2 regions of the Pseudomonas sp. NPDC090233 genome follow, and region 2 is predicted to be linked to the other one. Evidence: predicted binding sites of a transcription regulator. Region 2 holds the regulator's gene; the other holds the start of a gene.

Region 1 (3,411 bases), on a different contig from region 2:
CGATCACATGGTCGATGGAAATGAATTTGGCCCGTTCGAGCGCGCGCTCCAGCACGGCCATGTCGAATTGCTTTTCTTCATGCTCCATGCGGTGACGCTTGGCGTGGGTGGTCGGGTTTACCGAGATCACGCCGCAGTATTCAGGCATGTGCTTGGCGAAGTCGGCGGTGCCGATTTCGGTGGCCTGGTCAATGATGTCCTGCTTGTGGCTGGCCAGCAACGGGCGCAGCACCAGCTTGTCGGTGGCCGAATCGATGATCGACAGGTTCGGCAGCGTCTGGCTCGATACCTGGGAGATCGCTTCGCCGGTCACCAGCGCTTCGATTTGCAGACGATCGGCCATGTGCGCAGCGCCGCGCAGCATCATGCGCTTGAGGGTCACGCCCATGTAGCTGTTGTCGACCTTGTTGAGAATCTCGCCGACCACCTCTTCGAACGGCACGCTGATAAACAGCACGCGCTGGCTGCTGCCGTATTTCTTCCACAGGTAGTGGGCGACTTCCATCACGCCAAGCTCGTGGGCACGGCCGCCGAGGTTGAAGAAGCAGAAGTGGGTCATCAGGCCGCGGCGCATCATCTGGTAGGCCGCCACGGTGGAGTCGAAGCCACCGGACATCAGCACCAGGGTCTGCTCCAGGGCGCCCAGCGGATAGCCGCCGATACCGTTGTGCTGGTTGTGGATCACGTACAGGCGCTGGTTGCGGATTTCGATGCGTACCAACACTTCGGGGTTCTTCAGCTCGATACCGGCGGCGCCGCACTGCTGGCGCAGCTGGCTGCCGACGTAACGGTCGACGTCCATCGAGGTGAAGTCATGGTGGCCACCGCGCTTGCAGCGCACGGCGAAGTGCTTGCCGGCCAGCAGGTGACCGAAATGCTGCTTGCACTTGGCGACGATGTCGTCGAAATCACCCAGCGGGTATTCCTCTACCTGCAGGAAATGGGTGATCCCCGGTGTGCAGGTGAGGCGCTCGATCATCTCGCGCTGGACCTTCTCGTCCTCGACGCGGGTGACCACTTCGAGATTGTCCCAGACACCATCGACCACGAGTTCAGGATCGAGGTCCTTGAGCACGTTGCGGATGTTCTTGCCGAGCTGGCGGATGAAGCGCTTGCGCACTGGCCGGCTCTTGATGGTGATCTCTGGGAAGACTTTGACGATAAGTTTCATTGGTTTAACAGCGCGCGCAGGGCCTGCCGAAAATGAGGGGCGCGAATTATAGCGGAAATTGCTCAGGATTTGAGCAACTTTTGATCAGAAGGTTTGAGATAGGTGCTGGAGGGGTTTTCTGCGGCGCCTGTGCGGGCCTCTCGCGGATGAATCCGCTCCTACAGATGGCGCGATGCCCGTAGGAGCGGATTCATCCGCGATGAGGCCCTCAAAAACAGCACGACAATAAAGCACTGCACCAACTTGGTGCTTGACCTGGTTTTCCTGCCTCCTAAGGGTGCAATTTCCAGCCGCCATTGCGGATCACAAGCCCGCAAACGCCCCCTTTTATCCCGCCCTCGCCATTTTCGAGCACTGGCATGCAATTTGCTCCCTTGTGAGGCAGGTAAGCTTGGCCGACTATCCGCGCCCAGCATCACCCTTTTTCCAGGGCAGCGGCCCACCGCGCTCTAGACCATCCGGAGGACAACATGTCGAAGTCGGTTCAACTCATCAAAGATCATGACGTCAAGTGGATTGATCTGCGTTTCACGGACACCAAGGGCGTTCAGCATCACGTGACCATGCCAGCGCGTGATGGCCTGGACGAAGACTTCTTCGAAGTCGGCAAGATGTTCGACGGCTCCTCCATCGCTGGCTGGAAAGGCATCGAAGCCTCCGACATGATCCTGATGCCGGTCGATGACACTGCCGTGCTGGACCCGTTCACCGAAGAACCAACCCTGATCATCACCTGCGACATCGTCGACCCGTCGAGCATGCAGGGCTACGACCGCGACCCACGTGCGATCGCCAAGCGCGCCGAAGAGTACCTGAAGAGCACCGGCATCGGTGACACCGTATTCGCAGGCCCAGAGCCTGAGTTCTTCATCTTCGACGAAGTGAAGTTCCAATCGGACATCTCCGGTTCGATGTTCAAGATCTTCTCCGAGCAAGGCTCGTGGATGACTGGCGCTGACGTGGAAGGCGGCAACAAAGGCCACCGTCCTGGCGTCAAAGGCGGCTACTTCCCAGTTCCACCGTTCGACCACGACCACGAAATCCGTACTGCCATGTGCAACGCACTGGAAGAAATGGGCCAGGTCGTCGAAGTTCACCACCACGAAGTGGCGACTGCCGGTCAGAACGAAATCGGCGTCAAGTTCAACACCCTGGTGAAGAAGGCTGACGAAGTACAGGCCCTGAAATACGTCGTGCACAACGTTGCCGACGCCTACGGCCGTACCGCCACCTTCATGCCGAAGCCGCTGTACGGCGACAACGGCTCGGGCATGCACGTGCACATGTCGATCTGGAAAGACGGCAAGAACACCTTCGCAGGTGAAGGCTATGCCGGCCTGTCCGACACTGCCCTGTACTTCATCGGCGGTATCATCAAGCACGGTAAAGCCCTGAACGGCTTCACCAACCCGTCGACCAACTCCTACAAGCGTCTGGTACCAGGCTTCGAAGCCCCGGTCATGCTGGCCTACTCGGCACGCAACCGCTCCGCCTCGATCCGTATTCCTTACGTCGGCAGCCCGAAAGCCCGCCGTATCGAAGCACGCTTCCCGGACCCATCGGCCAACCCGTACCTGGCCTTCGCGGCCCTGCTGATGGCTGGCCTGGACGGCATCCAGAACAAGATCCACCCAGGCGATGCGGCCGACAAGAACCTGTACGACCTGCCACCTGAAGAAGCCAAGGACATCCCACAAGTCTGCGGCAGCCTGAAGGAAGCCCTGGAAGAGCTGGACAAAGGCCGTGCGTTCCTGACCAAAGGCGGCGTGTTCTCCGACGACTTCATCGATGCCTTCATCGCGCTGAAGAGCGAAGAAGAGATCAAGGTCCGCACCTTCGTGCACCCGCTGGAATATGAGCTGTACTACAGCTGCTGATCTGATCGGCGCCTGGCGTCGATGACTTCACCCAAGACGGCCTTCTTCTGAAGGCCGTTTTGGTTTTTCCGACTGATCAGGTCGGAATCGTCCTACCAGCAGAAATTGTCTGACCGCTCACAATCAGGTCTCCCTATACAAGGAGATCATCATGCGCTTCGCCCCCCTTGCCCTCTGCCTCTCCCTCGGCCTGCTTGGCTGCCAGACACACACCTCCTCGGAATCCGAATTCACCCCATTGCTGACCGGCATCGAACAAAGGCTCAACCTGGCGAGCTCGGTCGCGGTGCACAAGTGGGATCAGCACCTGCCGGTAGAATCGACCGCGCGAGAGCGCCAAGTGCTGGCGCAAGCACGCCAGTT
Region 2 (3,411 bases):
GATGCCATTGCCGAAGCCGGTGGAGCCGAGCTTTTCGCGAGCAACCAGCTTTTCGAAGACGTCTTGCATCTCCAGCTCAGGCACTTCTTTGGCAATCAGGTTGGCGACCGTTTCCAGGGCGCGCTTCTTACTGCCGCCCGGCACGTTCACCAGGGAACGGCCGGGGGTCAGGATGGTTTCAAGTCGGATCATGGATGAGGGGGATCAGCGGGCAGCTGCACCTTGCAGCAGGCTTTGCTGTTTTTCCTTGTGTTTTTTCAGTTGACGGTCGAGCTTGTCGGCCAGGGCATCGATCGCTGCATACATGTCTTCGTGTTCGGCGTTGGCAACCACTTCTCCACCGGGAATCTGCAAGGTCGCTTCGACCTTCTGCTGCAGCTTCTCGACTTTCATGATGACCTGCACGTTGGTGATCTTGTCGAAGTGACTCTCCACGCGGGCGAGCTTTTCAAGCACATAATCGCGCAGCGGCTGGGTGACTTCTACATGCTGTCCACTGATATTGACTTGCATACAGCTTCTCCTTTGTTGCCCGTGCATAAAGAGGCAGGTGTTGCACCTGCCCCACAAACGCTGTGGCACATCTCAGGCGCTACATCAGTCGCTTGCGCTCGCTCGACGGTGCGATGCCGAGGGACTCGCGGTACTTGGCGACGGTGCGACGGGCTACCTGGATGCCTTGTGCTTCCAGTAAACCAGCGATCTTGCTGTCACTCAATGGCTTTTTCTGATTTTCCGCCGCAACCAGTTTCTTGATGATCGCGCGGATTGCCGTGGACGAGCATTCTCCGCCTTCGGCGGTGCTGACGTGGCTCGAGAAAAAGTATTTCAATTCATAGATGCCGCGCGGCGTATGCATGAATTTCTGCGTCGTCACCCGCGAAATGGTCGACTCGTGCATGCCTACCGCCTCGGCGATGTCGTGCAGCACCAGGGGCTTCATCGCCTCGTCTCCGTGGTCGAGGAAGCCGCGCTGGTGCTCGACGATCTGGGTGGCCACCTTCATCAGCGTTTCGTTGCGGCTCTGCAGGCTCTTGATGAACCAGCGCGCCTCCTGCAACTGGTTGCGCATGAAGGTGTTATCGGCGCTGGTATCGGCGCGGCGCACGAACCCTGCGTACTGCGGGTTGACGCGCAGGCGCGGGATCGCTTCCTGGTTCAGCTCGACCAACCAGCGCTCGCTGTCCTTGCGCACGATGACGTCTGGCACCACGTATTCCGGCTCGCTGGACTCGATCTGCGAGCCGGGGCGCGGGTTGAGGCTCTGCACCAGTTCGATGACCTGACGCAGTTCGTCTTCCTTGAGCTTCATGCGGCGCATCAGCTGGCTGTAGTCGCGCCCACCCAGCAAGTCGATGAAGTCGCTGACCAGACGCTTGGCCTCGGCCATCCACGGCGTGTTGGCCGGCAGTTGGCGCAGTTGAAGCAACAGGCATTCGCCCAGGTTGCGCGCGGCAATGCCGGCAGGTTCGAACTGCTGGATGCGGTGCAGTACCGCCTCGACCTCGTCGAGCTCGATGTCCAGCTCCGGGTCGAAGCCAGCGCAGATTTCTTCGAGGGTGTCTTCCAGGTAGCCCTGGCCGTTGATGCTGTCGATCAGGGTGACGGCGATCAGGCGGTCGGTGTCGGACATCGGCGCCAGGTTCAGCTGCCACAGCAAGTGGCTTTGCAGGCTCTCGCCGGCCGATGTGCGGGTGGTGAAATCCCACTCGTCGTCATCGTTGCTCGGCAGGCTGCTGGCGCTGGTCTGGTAAATGTCTTCCCAGGCTGTATCGACCGGAAGCTCATTGGGGATTCGCTCGCTCCACTCGCCGTCTTCCAGGTTTTCGGTACTGGCGGTGCTTTCCTGGAAACTGTTGTCCTGGACTTCGGCGACCGGTTTGTTTTCGGCGTTGTCCGCCATCGGGTCGCTGTTGTCGAAGTCGTCGCCGTCTTCCTGACGTTCGAGCATCGGATTGGACTCCAGCGCTTCCTGGATTTCCTGCTGAAGGTCCAGGGTGGAGAGCTGAAGTAGGCGGATGGCCTGTTGCAACTGCGGGGTCATCGTCAGTTGCTGGCCCATTTTTAGGACGAGCGATGGTTTCATGGCTGGGGCTAAATACCTTGTTCGCCGGCGCGCATGCGCCATCCACTACACGAGGGCGCCGGAGCGCCAAATTCAAGCAAGTTTTATGCCTTAAATTGTAGCGTTTGCCTAGAGCACAGTAACAACTTAAGCCCCATCAAGGCGGCAAAGCGCGTGCTCCAGGCGCGTCCTGGGATCAGAGTCGGAACTCGTGGCCCAGGTAAACTTCCTTGACCAGCTCATTGGCCAGGATAGTCTGCGCATCGCCTTCGGCAATCAACTGGCCGTCGTTGACGATGTAGGCGGTTTCGCAGATATCCAGGGTCTCGCGGACGTTGTGGTCGGTGATCAATACACCGATGCCCTTCGCTTTGAGGTGGTGGATGATCTGCTTGATGTCGCCAACCGAAATCGGGTCGACACCGGCAAAGGGTTCATCCAGCAGGATGAACTTCGGTGCGGTCGCCAGGGCGCGCGCGATCTCGACACGGCGGCGCTCGCCACCGGACAGGCTCATGCCGAGGTTGTCGCGGATGTGGCTGATGTGGAATTCCTGCAGCAGGCTTTCCAGTTCCTTGCGGCGGCCCTCGCGGTCGAGCTCCTTGCGGGTCTCGAGGATGGCCATGATGTTGTCGGCCACCGACAGCTTGCGGAAGATCGAGGCTTCCTGCGGCAGGTAGCCAATGCCGGCGCGGGCGCGGCCGTGCATGGGCTGGTGGCTGACATCGAGGTTGTCGATGCGCACGCGGCCCTGATCGGCCTGGACCAGGCCGACGATCATGTAGAAGCAGGTGGTCTTGCCGGCGCCGTTGGGGCCGAGCAGGCCGACGATCTGGCCACTGTCGATCGACAGGCTGACGTCGCGCACGACCTGCCGACCTTTGTAGCTCTTGGCCAGGTGCTGGGCTTTGAGGGTTGCCATTTACTCGGCCTTCTTCTTCGGCTGGATCACCATGTCGATGCGCTGGCGCGGGGCGGTGACGTTGCCGCCACGACCGGCGGTCGCCACCTGGGACTTGGTGTTGTAGACGATTTTCTCGCCTTCGGTGGTGTTGCCTTCGTTCTCGACCTTGGCGCGATCGGTGAGGATCACCGTGTCTTTCTGCGCCTGGTACTGGATGGTCACGGCCCAGCCCTTCATTTTGTCGGGCTTGGCAGTGCTCTGCTGTTGCTCGAAATAGGCCAGGTTGCCCACCGAGGTGACCACGTCGATGTCGCCGTTGGCGGCGCGGGTCATGGTCACGGTGTTGCCTTTGATCATCATCGAACCTTGGGTGATGATCACGTCACCGGTATAGGTGGCCACGCCTTGCTTGTCGTCCAGGTGCGCGTTGTCGGCCTGGATG

The links. Region 2 encodes sigma-54, which starts transcription at its own class of promoters, with help from an activator protein. Its sites were predicted from a motif close to ANTGGCATNNANNTTGCTNT; they were not measured.
Region 1: the regulator sigma-54 is predicted to act here: its motif matches at 1,525-1,544, upstream of glnA (type I glutamate--ammonia ligase).

Annotation. Positions count from the first base shown of each region.
Region 1 is NZ_JBIVYQ010000006.1:231,223-234,633, reverse strand. It holds gene thiI (tRNA uracil 4-sulfurtransferase ThiI) at 1-1,171, opposite strand, end outside; gene glnA (type I glutamate--ammonia ligase) at 1,642-3,048, shown strand; gene ACIQUF_RS18330 (chorismate mutase) at 3,200-3,411, shown strand, end outside.
Region 2 is NZ_JBIVYQ010000003.1:341,889-345,299, reverse strand. It holds gene ptsN (PTS IIA-like nitrogen regulatory protein PtsN) at 1-192, opposite strand, end outside; gene hpf (ribosome hibernation-promoting factor, HPF/YfiA family) at 205-513, opposite strand; gene ACIQUF_RS09740 (RNA polymerase factor sigma-54) at 593-2,086, opposite strand; gene lptB (LPS export ABC transporter ATP-binding protein) at 2,262-2,987, opposite strand; gene lptA (lipopolysaccharide transport periplasmic protein LptA) at 2,988-3,411, opposite strand, start outside.